Regions from separate parts of the Kitasatospora sp. NPDC101155 genome, predicted to be linked through region 3. Evidence: riboswitches for the same ligand, from Rfam matches in the RefSeq annotation. Region 3 holds a riboswitch; each other region holds the start of a gene.
What was found. Region 3 has a riboswitch for thiamine pyrophosphate ahead of thiO (glycine oxidase ThiO). Riboswitches for the same ligand answer to the same signal wherever they lie in the genome.

Region 1 (7,250 bases), on a different contig from region 3:
CGGAAAAACAAAAGATCCGGCCGCTGGCGACGGGGGATGCACCAGCGGCCGGACTCTTTAGACAGTAACAAGGATCCGCGCCCGCGCCAATTTCCAAGACGCCCTCCAGGCCCGGAAATTGCGGCTTCACCGCGACAATGTGACGCGTATCACCCTGATCCTGCGCGCTTTAGTTCAAGGTGACCTGACGGTTCACCAGGTTCGCGCGGGCGCGCCGCTCGTCGGCGGTCAGCGGGGTCTCGTCGGCGAGGACGGCGGCGAGCCGCTCGGCGAACTCGGCGGCCGGCTTCTCGCAGTCGGCGGCGGTCATGGCGAGCGGGAGGTCCCACACCGGGACGGTCAGGCCGTGCGCGCGGAAGGAGCCGACCAGGCGGGTGTCCGGGCCGAGCGAGGCCTCGCCGGCGGCGTTCAGCCGGGCCAGCGCGTCCAGCAGCTTCTCCTCGGGCACGGTCATCACCCAGCGCAGGTGGTTCTTGTCCGGGGTGCCGCACCAGTAGGCGGCGTCGAGGCCGGCCAGCTTCTCGGTCGGGATGGCCGAGGCGTTGGCGCGCTCCAGGGAGGCGGCGACCTCGCCGGTGGCGGACTCGGCGTCCTCCAGCCAGAACTCGAAGCCGGTGTGCACGGTGGGCGTGAACGCGGCGGTGGTGTCCAGCAGGTCCTGCAGGCGGCGCCCGCCCGCGACGGTCCGGCGGGCCGGCACCGGGGTGCCCGGCTCGGTGGCCAGGGCCAGCTCCAGGGCGTCCGCGAGGTCGCGGCTGAGGTCGCCGGAGGAGGACTGGCTCTGCAGGCCGAGCAGGATCGAGCCGTCCTGGCGGCGCAGTGCCGGCCAGGCCAGCGGCAGCACGGTGGCCAGGGTCACCGACGGGACGTCACCGGCGGCGGTCTCGGCGACCCCGGCGGCCAGCGTCAGCGGCACCGTCGCGGCCGGCACCAGCTCGCGCAGCGCCACCCAGTCGGCCTCGCCCGCCAGGCCCTCGAACGGGCGGTGCACCAGCTCCTGCACCGCGTGCGAGGCCTCCCGGCCGTGGCAGGCCTTGTACCGGCGGCCCGAGCCGCAGGGGCAGTCCTCGCGGGCCCCGACCACGGGGATCTCGCCCGTGACGGCGGTGGTGGACTGGCGCTGCGGCGCCTTCTTGGCGGCCTTCTTGCCCATGGTGCGGCTCTCCCGGGAACGGTGGTCCTTTGCTCCGGGAAGCCTACTGACGTTCCCCCGGCGCGCGGGAACGCGCCGGGGTGGGCGTCGTACGGGCGTGTGCCCGCGGACGTGTGCCCGCGGACGTGCGGCTACGCGCTGCGCGCGTCGCCGCCGGTGCGCCGGGCGTGCCGGGCCCGCGCGGGCAGCGCCGCCCAGACCGTCACCTCGCCGGGCGCGTCGCGCACGCCCCAGTCGCTGGCCAGCTGGTCGACGATGCTCAGGCCGCGACCGCCCCGCGAGGTCAGCGAAGGGCTGGCGGGCAGCGGCCGGGTGGTCGCGCCGCCGTCGGTGACCTCCAGGGTGAGCGCGCCGTCGGCGTGCATCTGCCAGCGGACCAGCACGCCGCCGCCCGGCTCGCCCGTACCGTCGTCGTGCTCCCGGCCGCCCGCTGCGGGGTGCGTCCCGGAGGGGACGCCGACCAGCAGTTGGTTCACCACCTCGGCCCGGGCCCCGCGGCCGAGGGCCGGCAGCGGGCCGAGCGGACGGGCGTATCGACAGGCGTTGCTCAACAGTTCGGAAAGGATCAATACGGCATCATCAATGACCGGTTCCGGTATCTGCCGGTCACCCAGATCTCGACGCAGTCGGCGCCGTACGACCCCGACACTCGCTGGGCCGTGCGGCACTGCCATGGTCGATGAAGTCGGCACTTCGCGCGCCACCATCAACGCCACCCCCGGACCTCCTTCAGCGTATGCCGAGGGATGGATGCCCCTTGGTAATGCGTCGGAAACGACTGCCGGAGGATCCCGCGAGTCCATTTCGAGCAACGCGACTCAGGGTCGACGAGAGGTCATTCCGTGCTCACCCTCCGTCGCCCGAACGCAAGAATTCCGGCAATACCGTGCGCGGAAGGTTTGACTGCCGACCAGAGTGATCAGGCTGAGGCGGTACGGCCTTCGGCCCGCCGGCCGGTCACCGCCCGAGCTGGGCCAGCACCTCCGCGGGCCGGTTGGTGATGATCGCGGACACCCCGAGCTCCAGGCAGAGTTCGACGTCGGCCGGCTCGTCCACCGTCCACACGTGCACCTGGTGCCCCAGCTCGCGCAGCTGGGGCACCAGCTGCGGCTTGGCCTTGACCAGCTCGATGCCCGGGCCGGCGATCCGCGCCCCGCCCGGCAGCGGCTTGCCCGGGCGCAGCTGGCCGAGCAGTGGCAGCATCCGTTCGATCAGGAAGACCCGCTGGTACTCCGGTGCGGCGGCGGCCACCCGGTTCAGCGCGATCGAGGAGAAGCTCATGATCCGGGCGGACGGGCGGTCGCCCTCCCGGGTCGCGCCGATCTTGAAGCGCTCCAGCATCCGCAGCAGCTCGGCCTCGACGCGGCCGCGGAAGCGCACCGGGTGCTTGGTCTCGATCGCCAGGTCCACCGGGCGGCCGCAGTCCACCACCAGCTCCAGCAGGCGCTCCAGCCGCAGCACGCCGCGCAGCTCCGGGTCGGTGCTGGGGCGGCCGGTCTTCCAGGCGCCGAAGTCGTACGCCTCCAGCTCGGCGAGGGTCATCGCGGAGACGGTGCCCTGGCCGTTCGAGACCCGGCCGATCCGGCGGTCGTGCACGCAGACCAGCTCGCCGTCGGCCGTCACCCGGACGTCGCACTCGACGGCGTCCGCGCCCTCGTCGAGCGCGCGCCGGTAGGCCGCAAAGGTGTGCTCGGGCAGGGCGTGGGAGGAACCGCGATGGGCGATCACCTGGACGGAGGGCGCGGTGCGCGCCGCCGACGGGGACAGGTCTGGGCTGGTCACGGGCCCAACGATAGGCGGCGGAGGTGACGCGGGGGCGAAGACGGTCCCAACCTGCGGGGCCGGTTTCGCCCCCGGTGCCTCAGGCGCGGGCGGCGCGCCGGGTCAGCGGGGTGAGCGCCCAGGTGACCAGGGCCGGTACCAGGAAGGCGAACAGCGAGGCGGAGGTCCACTCCTGCGGGGTGAAGTGCAGGGCCCGCTGGGCCGAGGTCCAGAAGTCCGTCCACCAGCCGGCCACCGCGGTCGGCGCGATGAACTGGTAGACCGCGAAGCCCAGCACCCACGGCAGCAGCATCAGCCAGCGGGACGGCGCCTTCTCGGAGAGGTCCCAGCCGTGCCGGCCGGCCCCGAAGAAGTAGTCCACCGCCAGCACCGCGAGCAGCGGCACGAAGACCGAGCCGATCAGGCCGAGGAAGTTGCTGTAGGTGTCGGTGAACCTGTCGATCCGCAGTGCCAGCACGGTGGTCAGCACGCCGATCCCGCCGCTCAGCACCCGGCGGTCCACCCGCGGCAGCAGGTTCTGCAGCGACATCGCGGTCGAGTACACGTTGGCGAAGGACTGGTCGGTCTCGCGCAGCACCAGCACCAGCAGGAACAGCCAGCCGGCCCAGACGCCGAGGAAGGAGTCGAAGATCCGGCTCGGGTCGCCGTCGGACTGCAGCAGCGCCATCAGGCCGAGCACGTAGCACCAGACCTGGGCGACGGTGTAGCCGGAGAAGCTCCCCCAGAAGGACGAGCCCGCGGTGCGCGAGTGCCGGGTGTAGTCGGCGGCCATCGGGACGAAGGAGATCGACACCGCGATCATCGCGTCGGTGGCGCCCAGGAAGCCGTGCCAGTTGCCCGCGCCCGGGTCCGGTACGCCCTGACGGCCCAACTGGACGGTGAAGTACACCATCGCGACCGCGACCGCCCCGGCCACGAAGCGGCGCAGCACCGCGATCGCGCCCAGCGGCCAGATCGTCAGCGCGGTGGTCAGCGCGCCCGCGGCCAGCACGAACAGCCAGCGGTAGCCGGTGGTGTGGGCGACGGTCTGGGCGCCCGCCGAGATGGTCAGCAGCTCGAACACGCCCCAGCCGATGCACTGGACGATGTTCAGCACGGTCGGCAGGTAGGACAGCCGGGTGCCGAACAGCCCGCGCAGGTTGGCCATCGCGGGGGCGCCGGTCCGGGCGCCGATCAGCGCGGCCACGCCGAGCATCGCGGTGCCGACCGCCGTACCGGCCACGATCGCGGTCACCGCGGCGGCCAGCGACAGCTCGCTGCCCTTCTCGCCGAGCACGGTGGCGGCGGTGGAGAAGCCGATCAGGCTGACGCCCAGGTTCATCCAGAGCGCGAAGTGGTCCCGGAAGCGCAGGGTGCGCGGCGGCTCGGTGTCCAGCACCAGCGGCGCCTCGACACGCCCGTCGGTGCCGGGGGCGGTCGCGTCCGCGGGACGATCAAGGAAATCCTTGGACGTGGGCGCGCTCGAAGAAGAGGATGGCGAAGCAGGCGGCATGGCCGATACTCCCTACGCCGGCATTACCCGGACAGGTTCCGGCGGTCAGCGCCCCCTCGACGGTTCGCCGGTGTCCTACTTGGCGTACGGTCGACATGCGCACTCTCAGCCTGGTCGGTCCAAGCTCCCGCGTGTCAGTTTGGAGCGACAGGCTAACCGGCACAGGTACGAACGCCAAAGGCCACGGGGTGTGCGGTCCGCGTCGCGGAACGCCCGGGCGGAGGGAGGGGGGCTCCCCGACCGTCGCCGTCATCGCCGTCGTCGGTGTCGGCTAAGGATTCTTATGAGTTCTTCAGAGGGGTCCTTACGGCAATCGAATCGACGGTGCGAAAAACTATGGTCCTTGGTTCTGTCAGCTATGGAGGTCGTCCGTGAGCACCGAGCGCGAGGTTGGGCCCACCGGGCCGCAGGGGGAGCAGCCCGCGGGCCCCGAGGAGACGGCTGGGCCCGTTTCCGACGGCACCGCTCAGGGCGGCCACAAGCCGACGATGGCGTTCAGCCGGGTCCCCGAGCCCGAGGCCGCGCCGGAAGCCGCTGACGCGGCGTCGGCCGCCGCCGCGGGCGACGGCGGGCACAAGCCGACGATGGCGTTCAGCCGCGTCCCGGAGCCGGAGACCGCGCCGGAGGCCGGGCTCGAGCCGGTCGAGGCCGCCCCGACTGCGGCCGCCCCGGCCGAGGGCGGTCACAAGCCCACCGTGGCCTTCACCAAGGTCCCCGCGCCGGAGGTCCCGGCGGTGCCCGCCGCCGAGGAGCACGCCGTCGACCCGGTCACCGGCTACATCGACGCCCCGCCGCCGGTCCTGCCGCCCGCGCCGCCCGTCGCGCCCGCGCCCGCAGCCGCGGCCCCGGTGGCCCCGGCCCTGCCGCCGGCCGCCAACCCGTACGCGACCCCCTCCCACGGCGTGCCCGCCGCCGGTGCGCAGGAGCCGTACGGCGCCGCGCCCGCCGCGCACGGCCACCACCCGTTCGGCGCCGGCCAGCCGGTCGGCGGCTGGGGCGCCGCCCATGACGCCACCTCCGGCGGTGCGGGCTACCCCGGCGGCCCCGGAGGCCCCGACTACCCCGGCGGCCCCGGAGGCCCCGACTACCCCGGCGGCCCGCTCGGCTACCCGGCCGACCACCCCGGCGGCCCCGGCGGCCCGCGCAAGAAGCGCGGCGGCCTGGTGGCCCTCCTCGCGGCCGTCGCGCTGGTCGCCGGTGTGGCCGGCGGCGCGATCGGCGTGGTCGCCACCAACCAGGTCAGCAGCAGCAGTTCGGCCGACGACCACCGCAGCACCACCGTCCAGGCCAGCGACACCCAGAAGAACGAGCCCGTCCCCGGCTCGATCGCCGCCATCGCGCAGAAGGCGCTGCCCAGCGTCGTCACCATCAAGGCGCAGAACAGCAGCGAGTCGGGCACCGGCACCGGCTTCGTCTTCGACACCGAGGGCCACATCCTCACCAACAACCACGTGGTCGCGCCAGCCCTCAACGGCGGCAAACTGACCGTCAAGTTCGCCGACGGCACGTCCTACAGCGCCTCGGTGCTGGGCCACGCCGACGGCTACGACGTCGCCGTGGTCAAGATCGACAACCCGCCGAAGGGCAAGCTGGCGCCCCTGGCGCTGGCCGACTCCGACAAGGTCAACGTCGGCGACACCACGATCGCGATCGGTGCGCCGTACGGCTTGGAGTCCACCGTCACCAGCGGCATCGTCAGCGCCAAGGACCGCCCGGTCGCCTCGGGCGACGAGACCGGCGCGCAGGCCTCGTACATGAACGCCCTGCAGACCGACGCCTCGATCAACCCCGGCAACTCCGGCGGCCCGCTGCTCGACTCCAGCGGCGCGGTGATGGGCATCAACTCGGCGATCCAGTCCAACGCCTCCGCCAACGGCCGGGCCGGCAGCATCGGCCTGGGCTTCGCCATCCCGATCAACCAGGCCAAGTGGGTCGCTGACACCCTGATCAAGACCGGCAAGCCGGTCTACGCCAAGCTCGACGTGCTGCGCAACGACGACTACAAGGGCGACGGCGCGCAGATCCAGACCCGCGACATCCAGGGCCAGCCGGCCGTCACCCCCGGCGGCGCGGCCGACAAGGCCGGCCTCAAGCCGGGCGACGTGATCACCAAGCTCGGCGGCGCGCCGATCGAGAACGGCCCCGCCCTGGTCAGCCGGATCTGGACGCACAAGCCGGGCGAGACGGTGGACGTCGAGTACACCCGCAACGGTCAGACGTACACCACCAAGGTCACCCTCGGTCAGCGCGACGGCGACCAGTGACCCTCGGGAGCGCGGAATCGTGTGCGCCGAAGCCCGCCGGACCCGTTAGGCTGACCTCCGCCTGGAGAGCTGCCCGAGCGGCCTAAGGGAACAGTCTTGAAAACTGTCGTGGCGTGACCCGTCACCGTGGGTTCGAATCCCACGCTCTCCGCTGGTAGGAGAACCACCTGCTCAGGGCGGGTGCCGAGCCCACTCGGCACCCGCCCTCGGTGTTTTCCGGAGCGGTCCGGCGGCCGGGGTCGTCCCTGAAGCCGGTGCTTCGCCGGTGGGCCGTGCTTGCCCTCGACCAGGTCGAGGGTCCTAGCGTCCCCCGGCATGACCACCGCCACCACCGCGCGGGCGCCGCTGCCCGGTCCGTACCTGCTCTGGCTGGCCGGCGCCCAGGCCGGGCTGCTGGGTGATGCCGCGCTGTACTTCGCTCTCGGCTGGGCCGCCTCCGCGCACGGCGGTGGGGCGGCCGGGTTGGTCCTGACGGCGATCACCGTCCCGCGCACCGTGCTGGTCCTGCTGGGTGGTGCGGTCGCGGACCGGTTCGGCGCCCGTCGGGTGATGCTCGCCG
Region 2 (7,250 bases), on a different contig from region 3:
CCTCGGCCGTGGCGGAGGACCACATGAACAGGCCGATGAGGACGAACCAGATTCCGGCTCCGTTGCCGTAAAGCAGTTCGATCCAGCCGGCGGCTGACAGCAGGAGGCCGACGGCCTGTCCGGCCTGACCGGCGACGCGCTCGGCGCGTTCGCGGTCGCCCCGGCGCCACCAGACCGCCGCCTGGAGGAGTCGGCCGCCGTCCAGGGGCGCGGCGGGCAGCAGATTGAACACACCGAGCAGCAGGTTGGTCCAGCCGGTCCACAGCAGTACCGCCGAGGGCATCGCCCAGTTGACGGTGTGCAGCGCGCCGAGCCCGGTGGCCAGGGACAGCCCACCCAGCACCAGGCTGGTGAGCGGCCCGATCCCGGCGACGGCGAACTGGAGCCGTGGGCTCGGGGGACGTCCCATCCGGGTGACGCCGCCGAGCGCGAAGACGGTCATGTCGTCGACGCGAATGCCCGCGCGGCGCGCGGTGACCGCGTGGGCCGTCTCGTGCAGGAGCAGGCTCACGGTGAGCAGCAGCGCCCCGACCAGGCCGGCGAAGCCGTAGGTGGCGGCGGAGCGGCCCGGGACCCACACGGGGAGCGTCTGCCCCGCCAGGCCGACGCCGAGGAACACGATCAGGACGGGCGCGCTCCAGTGGATCCGCAGCGGTATGCCGAAGATCCTGCCCAGCCGCACGGACCCGTGCATCCTGACCTCTCCCAGGGCTTGCCGAAGGCCTTCGAGCCTCCACTGTCCTCCCGCCGCGAGAGCAGGCACAGGGCCGTACGGACCTGCCGCCAGGGCTACCGGACCCCCAAGGCCGCCGCCTCATGCTGTCGGGAGCTGCCCGGCCGGATCGCCACCGGAGATGCGGGTGCCGATGCCGCGGCCCTGGCAGATCGCGCGCATCGCACCGGTGGCGGCGGCGTCGAAGACGTGCATGGTCAGGCGGTGTTCGGCAGCGAGGACCAGGGCGGTCGTGTCCATCACCCGCACGCCCTGGGCGAGGGCGTCCCGGTGGTTGAGGCTGGTGTAGCGGACGGTACCGGGGTGGGTGTGCGGGTCGTGGTCGTAGACACCGTCCGCGCCGTGCTTGGCGAGCAGCAGGGCGTCGGGCTCCAGTTCGAGGGCGCGCTGGACGGCGGCGTAGTCGGTGGTGACGTAGGGCTGGCCGATGCCGTCGGCGAGCAACACGATCAGCCCGTGGCGCAGATGCCGCAGGGCACGCAGCCGGATGAAGGGTTCGGCGATGGAGGGCATGTCGGTCGCGGTCATGACCCGGACGTCGGTGGCGTGGTGCGCGGTGAGTTCTCAGCGCAGCAGCAGCGCATTCATGACGGTGCCGAGCATGCCGATCGTGTCGCCCTCGGTCCGGCCGATGCCCCACGCCGCCGCCGCGCGGCCGCGGAAGTAGTTCCCGCCGCCGAGGACGACGGCGGTCTGGACGCCGAGTTCGTGCACCGAGAGGATCTCCTCGGCGAGGTGCACGAGGCTGACCGAAACGGTCCCCCAGTCGGCTTCGTCTGTGAAGGCCTCACCGCTGAGCTTCACCACGACCCGCCGGTACCGGCCCGTGGCGCCCGCCGTCTCCCGCTCCTACGCCGGACTCCTACGCCTCGGGGGTGACGAGTGACCGGAGATCCTTGGGGAGCGCGTCGAAGACGTGCTCCAGCTGCTCCGGGGGGATGTGCAGGAACACCGCTTCGGATCCCGAGAGCCGGTGGTCGGGCGCCTGGCGCGGGCTACCGGGGAGGGTACGGCCTGCCCCGAGCACCTTCGTGGCCGTGTCCGCCTGCGGCACCTGGTACGGATTGCCTGCACTGGTGCGCGGGACGAGCCTGGAAGGGGAGGTTCGGCTGCGGATGGGCATGAGGGGAGTTGTCGTCGGTGACCGGGCAGCAGGGGACACGGAGCGGTCATCGGGCCGTGCCACACACCGCGGACCTGCGACTGGAGGCGTGGGCGCCGACCGCGGAGGGCTGCATCCGCGAGGCGGTGCACGCGGTGGTCGAGGGCCTCGCCGACACCTCCGCGGCACAGCCGGCCGGGGAGCGCGTGTGCGCGGTCGCGGCGGACAGCGACGAGGATCTGCTGGTGTCCGTCCTGGAGGAGGTCATCTACCGGATGGACGTCGACGGCGAGATCCCCCTCGACACGGAGGTGGACACGATCCGTGACACGGGGGACGGCCGGGCCGTGTCGGTCCGCTTCACGATGGCGGACGCCGACACCGCCGAACAGATCGGGGCGGTGCCCAAGGCCGTCTCGCTGCACGGCCTCCACCTGACCGGCGGCCCCGGGGGCTGGACCTGCCAGGTGACGCTCGACGTCTGAACACGATGGGCAAGCGGGGCGGAAGGATGGCACTCACGGTGGCACTGGCCGGTGACACGATGCTCGGACGCGGCGTGGCCGACCAGCTGCGGCGCTCGCGGACGCCGCAGACACTGTTCGCCGCCGAGGTACGGCAGGCACTCGCGGAAGCCGACCTCGTCGTGCTCAACCTGGAGTGCTGCATCTCCGACCGGGGGAACCGCTGGCCGAACCCGTACAAGAGGTTCTTCTTCCGCGCCCCTCCCGTTGCCGCCGACGTGCTCGCCGAGCTGGGGGTGGACTGCGTGACACTGGCCGACAACCACGCCCTGGACTACGGCTTCGACGCCCTCACCGACACCCGCGCGCTGCTGGAGCGGGCCGGGGTCCGCACGGTCGGTGCCGGTCATGGCGACGCTCGGTAAAGCCGTGGAGACGATCAGCTGAACCCGGCTGAGCACGGCCATCGGTGTCCGGACCGGCCCGGGCGTCGGCATGCAGCGCTGCCGCGGTCAGCGTCTCCACCGGAACGGTAGTCATCGCCGCGCCCCGTCCGGTCAGACCTTGGGTTCTACGGTCGTCGCAACACCTCGGCTCAGGGTGTGCGATGGACTTCGAGATCCGCGGGGAGCGGAAGCCGCAGTGGCCTGGCCGCAGGTAGCGAGCGAGCCCCGCACCTTCGGTGGCGGTGGTGGTCGGCCTGCCGGGCAACGACGAGTTGGGCGGCGTGCGTCAGCCGCGCATCAGAAGGGTGTCCAACGGCTCGCCGCCGTGCATCAGAGCGATGGCTTCGGCGAGCAGCGGTGCCACGGTGCGTACGCGGCGGGGCAGCGTGGGGGCGTGGGGCGGGGGGACGGTGTCGGCGATCACGAGGCGGCTGATCGGGAGCTGGGCGAGCCGGTCGGGTGCGCGGTCCACGAACAGGGGGTGGGTGGCGGCGACGGTGATGTCCGGTGCCGCGCCCTGGGCCAGCAGGACTTTGACGGCGGCCCTGACGGTGCCGCCGGTGCTGATCATGTCGTCGACGATCACCGTGGGTCGGCCGGCGACATCGCCGACCAGTTCCTCGGCCCGTACCTTGCTGCCGGACAAGCGGGTCTTGCGGACGACGGCGACCGGCCGGCCGAGCAACTCGCCGTAGTGTTCGGCGAGTTTGACGGCGCCGAGGTCGGGCGAGATCACCACGGCGGCTGCGGGTGTGTCCTCGGCCAGCGCGGCGGCCAGCAGCGGCACCGCGCTGAGCGTCTCGACGGGGATGCTGCTCATCGCTTCGAGGGTCGGGGTGTGCGGGTCGACGACGACCAGCCGGTCGGCACCGGCGGCCGTCAGGGCGTCGAGCGCCACGCGGGCGCCGACCGACTGCCCGGCTCGGGTGCGGCGGTCCTGGCGGGCGTAGCCGAAGTACGGGACGACGCCGGTGACCCGGCGCGCGCCTGCGCGACGGCATGCGTCGAGGAGCAGCATGAGTTCGATCAGGTACTCGTTCACGTCGGGACCGGTGGGCTGGACGACGTACACGTCCTCGCCGCGGACATGGCCGACGACGGGCTGCAACTCGCCGTCGGGAAAGCGTTCCACCTCGCACGCGACCGGCTCGGTGCCGAGTGCCTCCGAGACGGCGTCGCCGAGCGCGGGATGGGCCGTGCCCGACAGGATCCGTGGGTTCGTCATCGCGTCCTCCCGGGTTCCCTGCTGTGGCGGCCGTCTATGCGGGCTCACCACAGCGGTACGTCGAGCGGTCGGCCGGCGTCGTCGGCGCGGGCCAGGACGGTCATCGCCCGCCGGTACTCCGCCGGTGCGATCAGCCCGGCTAGCAGAGCGGCGGCGAGCAGCCGCTCCATCTCGTCCCCGCCTGCCGCCGGGGCGCCCGCCGCGGCGGGGAGGCCACCGGCGGAGGACCGCGGTTCGGGCGCGGGATCCGGTCGCTGCCGCGGCTTTCTGGGCCGTCGGCTCGCGGCCCGGGTCGCGCCTGCCGTGAACCGGCCCAGCTTCCTGATCAGTGCTGCGATCACGGCCGCCACCTCCCGGCGAGTTCTCTACTCGACCAGCCTGTCAGGCGGTTCCGGCGCGGACAGCGGCTGAACGCCCCGACCTTCGTGGGCCGACCGGCCCTTTCGTTGTTCTCTTCCGCCGCTGATGGGCGGCGGCTTTGCCCGTGAATGACCGCCGTCGGTGAGGCGATGCGCCACCCGAGGCGGTGAACCTGGCCATGCGGGCTCCGGCCGCAGAGAACGCGTGTCGGTGCGGGCGCTCGCTCACCGCGGTCTCCCGCAGCTGTTCACGGCCGCCGTCAATCCTGATCGAGACCGGCACGGAGTCCTTTCGCCTCCAGGCCACCGAGGCCGAGCACCATGCCACCCGCTGACCAGCCGCCCGGGCAACCGGCCTCGGACGGCGCCCCGGACGAGCGATCGCTGCCGGGGGTGGCGTCCGCGAAGCTCACCGAGACCGGCCGACTGGCCGCGCCGGCCCTTGAGTGCTGGGATAACGGCGACCGGTAGGGCGCGCTCGACGCGATCACCCAGGTGTCGCCGACGGCGGAGGCAGAGCGGCGGCTGAAGACCATCGCTTCGCACTGTGGGGCTGACGTCCGTGGAGTCCTTGGACCCGCACGGCCCTGGGGTGACGCCCGGCGCGCGGAGCGATACCGACAGGTCGGGCGGGAACGAGCGTTTACACGTCCCGCGCTTCGGCCACACACCCGACGTTGCCGGGGCCGGTTGAGCGGCTGGCTCCGGCAGTGCGGGGGCTGGTTTCGACACGGACAACAGGGCAGGCTCGAAGGCGAACAGCTTTCCGCTCCGGGAGGGAGCCCGCTCATGTCCACCGGGCACGGGCCCTGCTGGTGCTGACGCACCACCAGGTCGCGCGGTAATGGATGATCTCCGCGCGACGATCACCGTGACGAGCCGCGCGAGCCCCCAACGACTCGTCACACCAGGGCCGGTGGCCTGCACCAATCACGATGGAACTTCCTCAATGGGTCAGGCCCCCCGTTCGCCTCGGCGTCGCCCATCGGCCCCAGCACCCCGCCTGGACGGACACCCACGCCGAAGCCAGCTCGCCCTGGGGCACACATGACGACCAGCGCCGACCTTGTGGAGCGAGCAGCGACAGCCGGACTTGGCCCGCGCCCTTCGGGGCGGGCCTTGCGGATCTCCGGGTGCGGCCACCGAGGAGGGTGCGGGGACGCAAAGACGCCCCGCACACGGGTGCGTGCGGGGCGCCCGCTCATGTGCTGGAGGTCAGGCGGGGCGGATGTGCTCCGCCTGCGGGCCCTTCTGGCCCTGCACGACGTCGAAGGTCACCTTCTGGCCCTCCTGGAGTTCACGGAAGCCCTGGGCGTCGATGTTCGAGTAGTGGGCGAACACGTCGGGGCCGCCGCCGTCCTGCTCGATGAAGCCGAAGCCCTTTTCGGCGTTGAACCATTTCACGGTGCCGGTAGCCATGCGCTTCTCCTTCGCGCGCCTCGCAGCAGTGCCGTGCGGGCAGACGGAAACCTGCAAGGTGGGCTCCCTTCGCCGGCATTGTCCGGATCAGGTGATGGAGGTCGCCTTCCGGTCTCACGGACCTTCCAGCCTCTCAGCCCGACCGCCGACAACCGCCCCGCGCGGAGCCTCCGCCCATTGCCCGGGGCCATCCGGTCGAACTCCCTCGCTCGCCCTGCAGGCCAATTCCCACGGTACTCTCGCCCCCGCCCGGCACCAGGGCCGAACGGCCCCATCGCTGTCCGGGTGACCAGGCTGGTGTTAGTGGCCAGTTCCTGCCGGCCGCTGACAGGCTGGCTGACCGATGTCGGCAGAAGAGCCTGAATTCGCGGGCCGGTTTCGACGGTTCAGTTGTGGGCCAGCCGTGGTCTCGCTGGATGTGTGTGTCAGTCGTTGTCGTCGGTGGGGACGTGTCCGAGTTCGCGGCCTCGCATGCGATAGGACTCGCCATTGAGGGAGTGGACCTCGGCGTGGTGGACGAGCCGGTCGATACCGCTCCGGCCGAGCGCCAGGCTGCGGCGATCAGCCAGAAGCCCTCGTCCACGACCCGCAGCCGCTCGCCCTGCCACGGCTGCACGGCCGGGCCGGTGCGGTGTGGGTCTGGCGCCGCCATTGCTGGATGTGGCACTTCCGGCAGTGTCGGATGGACGGCTTGCGCAAGCGCCGCAGTCCCACCTGCCTATGGTCGCAGGCCGTGCATCAGGTTGGAGATGAGTCCGGCCACGAATTCCTCGGTGACGGGCTCGGCGGGGTTCAGGAGCCGGTGGTAGCTCGCGGAAGGCGGTGGCGCGGCCCGCCCTATCGCTGTTCAGCCCTGCTGTTGAAGGGGGGCGATGCCCTTCTGGAGGTCGTTGCGGGTCATCACCGGTGAAAGCTCGACCTTCGCGCCCAGGTCTCGCAATAACGGCCCCGCGATCGCGGGCATCTGCGAGCTGTTCTGCATGTCGAAGATGACGATGCAGGTGGGACCGCCCTCCAACGGGGTGAAGTAGACGGCCTCCGGCTTGAGCCGGTCCAGCAACGAATCGAGGACCTTCGGCAGCTTGCCGCTCTCAACGGTCTCGTTCAGTGCCTCTCTCCAAGCATGCATGTCCGGGCGAACCCTGAGCATCATCCGCATCGCGCTCACTCCTCGCGTCCACCGTGACCTGCGCTGTGTGCTCCGCGCTTGCCGAGAGCCGTGCTGGCGTCAAGTAAGCCTCACAAGGATGTGAACGCAGCCGCAACATCTCCTCCTCCAGTCGGGGTACCAGGTGAACGGACGCGCCCGCTGCCCAGTGGCGGCTGACCTGCCGTCGCCGTCGACAACTCCGCCTGAACGCCCCAGCAGGCCGTCCTGCACATCGTGGAAGTAGGCCGCTCCCGGCCTCATGCCTCCGGTCTGCGCAAACAACTCGGGCACGGTCACCGGCGTGTACTCCCGCGTCTTGAGCGCGGCGACAATCTCCGGCACGGCCGCGATC
Region 3 (7,250 bases):
CCCGGCTCGGCGACCGCCGCGTCCACCTCGGACTCGGCGTGGCAGGACCGTCCGATCAGCACGTCCTCACCGAGGATCGCCCGGGCGGCCGGCACCGGCAGGTCGTCCTGGCCGAGGTGCAGCACGTCCGGCCGGGCCGCGTGGGCGACGTCGGCGCGGTCGTTGACGGCCAGCAGCTTGCCGTGGCGGCGGCAGGCGTCGGCGAAGACCTCCAGGGCCGCCAGCTCCTGCTTGGCCTCCAGGCCCTTGTCGCGGAGCTGGACGATGTCCACGCCGCCGGCCAGCGCCGCGTCCAGGAACTCGGCGAGGTCGCCCTGCTCGCGGCGGGCGTCGGTGCACAGGTAGAGCCGGGCGTCGGCCAGGCGGGCACGCAGCGTGTCCGCCGCCATCAGATCAGCATCGCCTGGGCGCGACGCTTGACCTCGGTGCCGCGGTTCTCCCGCAGCGCCTGGATCGGGCTGCCGGGCAGCGACGGGTCCTCGGTGAAGAGCCACTCCAGGATCTCCACGTCGTTGTACCCGCAGTCGCGCAGCAGGTTCAGGGTGCCGGACAGGTGCTTGACCAGCCCCGGGCCGTCGATGAACGCCGCAGGAACCTGCAGCGACTTGTTGGGGCCGCGGCGGAGCGCGATCAGCTCACGCTTCTTGACCATGTCGCGGACCTCGGTGACCAGCACACCCCACTGCTCCGAGATGTCGGGGAGGTACATCCACTCGGGGACCAGGGCTTCAATCTTGCTTTCGATCTCGCTCACGCCACCAGACTGCCACCTCCGCGCCGTCCGGCGCTAAGCGGTGGCCCCCTTGAGCGGCACCGAGGGGTCCGCGGCGAGGGCCGGGTCCAGCACCGCCCCGCGCTCGATCAGCTTCCGCCCCTGGGTCAGGTCGCGCGGCCGGTCCACCGCCAGCAGCGCGCTCGGCACCCCGTCACGCAGCCAGAGCACCGACCAGGCCGCGTCCTGCGGGCTGCCGCGCCACAGCAGCTCGTCGCCCTCGGCGTGCCGGCCGGCGTACTGGACCATCCGGCCGAACTGCTCGGACCAGAAGTACGGCACCGGGTCGTACGGCGCGTCCGCCCCCAGCACGGCGGCGGCCGCGGCCTCGCCGGACTGCAGCGCGTGGTCCCAGTGCTGCACGGCCAGTCGGGCACCGGAGCGGGCCGACGGGTAGCTGACGCAGTCCCCGGCCGCGAAGACCCCGGGCAGGCTGGTGCGCAGCCGCTCGTCCACCAGGACCGCCCCGGCCGCGTCCAGCTCGACGCCCGAGCCGGCCAGCCAGCCGGTCGCGGGCCGGGCGCCGACGCCGACCACCACCTCGTCGGCGGGCAGGTGCGAGCCGTCCGCCAGCAGCACCGCGCCCGGCTCGACGGCGGCGACGCCGACCCCGCAGCGCAGCTCGACCCCGGCCTCGGCGTACCAGGCGGCCATCGCCGAGCCGACCCCGGTCGGCAGCGCGCCCGGCACCGGCGCCGGGCCGGCCTCCACCACGGTCACCTCGCAGCCGGCCTGCCGCGCGGCGGTGGACACCTCGGCGCCGATCCAGCCCGCGCCGACCAGGACCAGCCGCAGCCCGGGGCGCAGCAGCGCGCGCAGCGCCAGGGCGTCGTCCAGGGTGTGCAGCAGGTGGGCGCGCTCGGCGCCGGGCAGGGCGCGCGGAGTGGCGCCGGTGGCGATCACCAGCGAGTCGTACGGGAGGTCGCCGCCGTCGGTGTGCAGCACGCCCGGGGTGAGGCCGGTGGCGCGACGACCGGTGAGCAGCTCGATGCCGAGCTGCCCGTAGTCGATGTCCAGGGTGGTGGCGTCGGCCTTGCCGAGCAGCACGTCCTTGGAGAGCGGCGGCCGGTCGTACGGCGCGTGCGGCTCCTCGCCGACCAGGGTGATCCGCCCCCGCCAGCCGCCCTGCCGCAGCTTCAGGGCGCACTGCGCCCCGGCCAGCCCGGCCCCGACGACGACCACCTGATCCGTTCCGCTCAGCTCTGCCACGCCCGTCACTGTACTCAGCGCCGCGGCGGCACCCGGCGGCCGTCCGCCCTTCGGGCGGGCCCGGCGGCAACCATCCTGCTCACCCGTCCCACCCCTCACACGGCCCTTCGGCCGGGCCGACCCCCGGCGTTAAGGTGGGTGCACCACACGGGAGCCCGGCGTACCGGGCTGAGAGGCGGGCTGGCACGGCCCGCGACCGTCCGAACCTGATCCGGGTCATACCGGCGAAGGGAGAAGAGCAGCTTTGTCACGCTTGCCATCAGGCGACCGCGCCGACGTGCTGGTGATCGGCGGGGGCATCGTCGGCCTCGCCGTCGCGTGGCGCGCCGCGCAGCGCGGGCTGGGGAACGTGGTCGTGGTCGACCCCTCCCCCGGCGGCGGGGCGGCCGCGGTCGCGGCCGGGATGCTCGCCCCGGTCACCGAGCTGCAGTACGGCGAGGAGCCGCTGCTGCGCCTCGGCATGGCCTCGAACGAGCGGTACGCGGCCTTCGCCGCCGAACTCACCGAGGCGAGCGGCGGCGAGGACACCGGCTACCGCCGGTGCGGCACGATCGCCGTCGCACTGGACTCCGACGACCGCGAGGAACTGCGCGAACTGCACGCCTTCCACCAGCGGCTCGGTCTGGAGTCGAGCTGGCTGACCGGCCGGGAGGCCCGCAGGCTGGAGCCGATGCTGGCCCCCGGTGTGCGCGGCGGCCTGCACGTCGCGAACGACCACCAGGTGGATCCCCGGCGGCTGCTCACCGCACTGCTGCTGGCCGGTGAGCGCGCGGGCGTCGTCGGTCGGCGCGCCGAGGCCGTCGAGCTGCTCGTCGAGGACGGCCGCGCGGTCGGCGCCCGGCTCAGCACCGGGGAGACGGTGACCGCCGATCAGATCGTGCTCGCCGCCGGCCCGCACAGCCACCGGCTGCCCGGCCTGCCCGAGGGCGTGCTGCCCGCGATCCGCCCGGTGAAGGGACAGGTGCTGCGGCTCCGCATCCCGGACGCCCACCGGCCGTTCCTCTCCCGCAACGTCCGCGCGGTCGTGCGCGGGCAGCACCTGTACCTGGTGCCGCGCGAGAACGGCGAGCTGGTGATCGGCGCGACCACCGAGGAGCAGGGCTACGACACCACCGTCACCGCCGGCGGGGTGTACGAACTCCTCCGTGACGCCCACGAGTTGGTCCCCGGCATCACCGAACTCCCGCTGGTGGAGACCTCCGCCGGGCTGCGCCCCGGCTCGCCGGACAACGCCCCGCTGCTGGGCCCGACTTCGCTGCCCGGACTGGTCGCCGCCACCGGCCACTACCGCAACGGCGTGCTGCTCACCCCGGTGACCGCCGACCTGGTCGCCGAGTACCTGGCGACCGGCGAAGTCCCGGACCTCGCGGCGCCGTTCACGCCCGCCCGGTTCTCCCCCGACCACTCCACCACGAAGGCCTCCGCATGACCGAGATCGCCCTGACCGTCAACGGCGAGCCCCGCCGGACGCCCGCCGCCACGACCCTCGCCGAGCTGGTGGCCACCGTCAGCAAGGCCAACACGGGCGTCGCCGCAGCCGTCAACGAGGCTGTGGTGCCCCGTAGTTCGTGGTCCGACACGCCGCTGAACACCGGCGACCGGGTCGAGATCCTCACCGCTGTCCAGGGAGGCTGAGCCATGGCCGACGACCTTCTCACCATCGCCGGGACGACCTTCTCCTCCCGGCTCATCATGGGCACCGGCGGCGCGCCCAGCCTGGAGGTCCTGGAGCGCGCGTTGCTCGCCTCCGGCACCGAGCTGACCACGGTGGCCATGCGCCGGGTCGACGCCACCACCCAGGGCTCCGTCCTGGACGTGCTGACCCGCAACGGCATCCGGGTGCTGCCCAACACGGCCGGTTGCTTCACCGCCGGCGAGGCCGTGCTGACCGCCCGGCTGGCCCGCGAGGCGCTCAGCACCGACTGGGTGAAGCTGGAGGTGATCGCCGACGAGCGCACCCTGCTGCCCGACCCGATCGAGCTGCTGGACGCCGCCGAGACCCTGGTCGACGACGGCTTCACCGTGCTCCCGTACACCAACGACGACCCGGTGCTGGCGCGCAAGCTGGAGGACGTCGGCTGCGCGGCGATCATGCCGCTGGGCTCGCCGATCGGCTCCGGCCTGGGCATCCGCAACCCGCACAACTTCCAGCTGATCGTGGAGAGCGCGGGCGTCCCGGTGATCCTGGACGCGGGCGCCGGCACCGCCTCCGACGTCGCGCTGGCGATGGAGCTGGGCTGCGCGGCGGTGATGCTCGCCTCCGCGGTGACGCGCGCTCAGGACCCGGTGCTGATGGCCGAGGCGATGCGGCACGCCGCCGAGGCCGGCCGGCTCGCCCACCGGGCCGGCCGCATCCCGCGCCGTTTCCACGCCGAGGCCTCCTCCGCGATGGCCGGCCGCGCCGCCCTGGACACCCGGGAGCGGCCCGCCTTCTGAGACCGGGTGTCCCGTGTCACAAGCCGGGCACAACCGGGCCCGGAGGAGGTGTCCTCCGGGCCCGGCGCGCGGCTTCACCACTAGACTCCCCCGGGTGGACATGGCTTTGCACGACCCCCTGATCGGTACCCTGCTCGACAACAGGTACCGGGTCGAGCAGCGCATCGCGACCGGCGGGATGTCCACCGTGTACCGGGGCACCGACACCCGGCTGGACCGGGTGGTCGCCCTCAAGGTGATGCACCCCCAGCTGGCCGGGGACGAGGGCTTCACCGCCCGCTTCATCCGCGAGGCCAAGGCGGTCGCCAAGCTCACCCACCCCAATGTGGTCAACGTCTTCGACCAGGGCGCGGACGGCGGAAACGTTTTCCTCGCCATGGAGTACGTTCCCGGCCGTACCCTGCGCGACCTGCTGCGTGACCGCGGCGCCCTGTCGGTGCGGGCCGCGCTGGACGTCCTGGAGCCGGTGCTCGCCGCCCTCGGCGCCGCCCACCGGGCCGGGCTGGTCCACCGGGACGTCAAGCCGGAGAACGTGCTGATCACCGAGAGCGGCCTGGTCAAGGTCGCCGACTTCGGCCTGGTCCGGGTGCTCGGCAGCGCCGACGGCGCGCCCACCTCGACCAGCACCGCCACCGGCGGCACCGTGATGGGCACCGTCTCCTATCTGGCCCCCGAGCAGATCCTCCCGGACGCCCCCACCGACCAGCGGGTCGACGTCTACGCGGCCGGCATCCTGCTGTACGAGATGCTCACCGGCCGCCGCCCGCACACCGGCGACAACCCCGTCCAGGTCATGTACAAGCACCTGCACGAGGACGTCCCCGCCCCCTCGCTGGTCGCCCCCGCCGTCGCCCCGGCGCTGGACGCCGTCGTGGCCGGCGCCTGCGCCCGGGCCGCCGACGCCCGCCCGTACGACGCGGTCGAACTGCTCGCCGCCGTCCAGCGGGTCCGCCGCACCCTCACCCCGGCCGAGCTGGACGCCGAACCGCCGGCCTCCGCCCGGCCCAGCCCGCGCTACCCGACCAGCGAGCCGACCTCGGTGATCCAGCCACTGCCCCGGACCACCGACGCCCCGCCGCCGGAGCGCACCAGCGTGCTGGACGTCCCGGCGGAGCTGATGGACCAGCTGCTGGTCGAGCCGCGCCCGTACGACGAACCGACCCCGGTGCGGACCCGCCGACCGGGCCGGCTGCGCCGCCTCCCGCGCAAGCCGATGATCTGGGCGGCCGCACTGACCGCCCTGGTGCTGGCGGTCGGCGGCGCCACGTACGGGATCTCCGAGGGGCTGTACGGCTCGGTGCCGGGCGTGCTCGGCAAGGACCGGGGCGAGGCGCAGCGGATCCTGGACGCGGAGGGCATGCACGGCAGGTTCGTCGAGGCGTACAGCGAGTCCGTCCCGACCGGGCAGGTGATCTCCACCGACCCCGGGGTGGGCGCGCGCACCCGCAAGAGCGACTCGGTGACGATCACCGTCTCCAAGGGCCCCAAGCGGATCGCGGTGCCGGACGTCACCGGCAAGAGCGCGGACGACGCGGCCGCCGTGCTGGCCGCCGCCCAGCTGACCAGAGGCACCGTGACCGAGACCTACGACGACGGGGTGCCGGAGGGCTCGGTGATCAGCAGCTCGCCCGCCGCCGGACAGCAGCTGCAGGAGAACGCCGCGGTCTCGCTGGTGGTCAGCAAGGGCATGGTGGCGATCCCGAACGTCACCGGGATGAGCCGGGACGACGCGCAGAAGGCGCTGCAGGCGGCGGGCTTCACGATGAAGGCCGCCACCGACTGGACCCTCGGCATCGGCAAGGTGAGCGGCCAGTCCCCGGCGGCCGGCGAGCGGCGCCCGCAGAAGACCGCGGTGACGGTCACCTTCTCGTTCTTCTGACGGGGCCGGGCCTCAGCGCAGCGGCCCGTCGCCGGGCTCCTCCTGGTAGGAGTAGCGCTGCTCGCGCCAGGGGTCGGCCAGGTTGTGGTAGCCGCGCTCCTCCCAGAAGCCGCGCCGGTCGGCCCGCATGTACTCCACCGCGCGCACCCACTTGGGGCCCTTCCACGCGTACAGCCGCGGGACCACCAGCCGGACCGGGAAGCCGTGCTCGGCGGTCAGCGCCTCGCCGTTGCGGTGGGTGGCGAGCAGGGTGTGCTCGTCGGCGAAGTCGGCCAGCCGCAGGTTGGCGCTGTAGCCGTACTCGGCCCAGACCATGACGTGGGTGACGCCGGGCGCCGGGGGAACGAGGTCGAGCAGGGTGGCGGCGGGCACGCCCGTCCACTCGTTGCCGAGCAGCGAGAACTTGGTGACGCAGTGCAGGTCCGCGACCACGGTGGTGCGCGGCAGGGCGGTGAAGGCCTCGAAGTCCCAGCTGTGCTTCTCCGCCGAGGCGGTGGCGCCGAACACCTGGAGGTCCCAGGTCAGCGGCTTGAAGCGGGGCACCGGCCCGTAGTGCAGGGCGGGCCAGCCGCGCTGCACGCGCTGGCCCGGGGGGAGCCTCGGGTCAGACGGCGAAAACGGTTCTTGTTCGGACTGACCCATGGCTCCATGGTGACAGACGGCGGACAAGCTCTGGCGCGCGCCCCTTCACGCGCGGTTCACGCCCTGCCCGTACGGGCCAATGGTCGATCACCCACCCTCCGACTTCACCCCAAATCGGATATTCCGCCACATGTCCTAGTGAGTGTGAACTTACTGGAATTTCCTCCCAATACGGTGCCAGGATGCGCAGCGCAGGACTCACCGCAGGACGTAGCGCAGGGAGGCAGCACCATGCAGGGCGACCCGGAGGTCATCGAGTTCCTCAACGAGCAGCTCACGGCCGAGCTCACCGCGATCAACCAGTACTTCCTG

Region 1: linked by a shared signal. The riboswitch ahead of ACIRYZ_RS01670 (purine-cytosine permease family protein) and the one ahead of thiO (glycine oxidase ThiO) in region 3 are both predicted to bind thiamine pyrophosphate.
Region 2: linked by a shared signal. The riboswitch ahead of ACIRYZ_RS37115 (cold-shock protein) and the one ahead of thiO (glycine oxidase ThiO) in region 3 are both predicted to bind thiamine pyrophosphate.

Annotation. Positions count from the first base shown of each region.
Region 1 is NZ_JBIWPN010000001.1:340,030-347,279, forward strand. It holds gene ACIRYZ_RS01655 (DUF5926 family protein) at 170-1,153, opposite strand; gene ACIRYZ_RS01660 (ATP-binding protein) at 1,285-1,722, opposite strand; gene ACIRYZ_RS01665 (glycerophosphodiester phosphodiesterase) at 2,111-2,935, opposite strand; gene ACIRYZ_RS01670 (purine-cytosine permease family protein) at 3,015-4,427, opposite strand; TPP riboswitch at 4,420-4,568, opposite strand; gene ACIRYZ_RS01675 (S1C family serine protease) at 5,012-6,691, shown strand; tRNA gene ACIRYZ_RS01680 (tRNA-Ser) at 6,755-6,842, shown strand; gene ACIRYZ_RS01685 (MFS transporter) at 7,007-7,250, shown strand, end outside.
Region 2 is NZ_JBIWPN010000043.1:54,225-61,474, forward strand. It holds gene ACIRYZ_RS37075 (site-2 protease family protein) at 1-694, opposite strand, end outside; partial or broken gene ACIRYZ_RS37080 (uridine monophosphate kinase) at 815-1,540, opposite strand; gene ACIRYZ_RS37085 (hypothetical protein) at 1,596-1,856, opposite strand; gene ACIRYZ_RS37090 (archease) at 1,913-2,320, shown strand; gene ACIRYZ_RS37095 (CapA family protein) at 2,347-2,724, shown strand; gene ACIRYZ_RS37100 (ribose-phosphate diphosphokinase) at 3,032-3,970, opposite strand; gene ACIRYZ_RS37105 (hypothetical protein) at 4,015-4,311, opposite strand; gene ACIRYZ_RS37110 (hypothetical protein) at 4,590-4,865, opposite strand; gene ACIRYZ_RS37115 (cold-shock protein) at 5,545-5,748, opposite strand; TPP riboswitch at 5,796-5,930, opposite strand; gene ACIRYZ_RS37120 (hypothetical protein) at 6,596-6,907, opposite strand; gene ACIRYZ_RS37125 (hypothetical protein) at 6,977-7,240, opposite strand.
Region 3 is NZ_JBIWPN010000003.1:165,667-172,916, reverse strand. It holds gene thiE (thiamine phosphate synthase) at 1-389, opposite strand, end outside; gene ACIRYZ_RS05500 (Rv2175c family DNA-binding protein) at 389-754, opposite strand; gene ACIRYZ_RS05495 (NAD(P)/FAD-dependent oxidoreductase) at 788-1,990, opposite strand; TPP riboswitch at 2,119-2,231, shown strand; gene thiO (glycine oxidase ThiO) at 2,235-3,410, shown strand; gene thiS (sulfur carrier protein ThiS) at 3,407-3,616, shown strand; gene ACIRYZ_RS05480 (thiazole synthase) at 3,620-4,417, shown strand; gene pknB (Stk1 family PASTA domain-containing Ser/Thr kinase) at 4,518-6,296, shown strand; gene ACIRYZ_RS05470 (sulfite oxidase-like oxidoreductase) at 6,309-6,938, opposite strand; gene bfr (bacterioferritin) at 7,170-7,250, shown strand, end outside.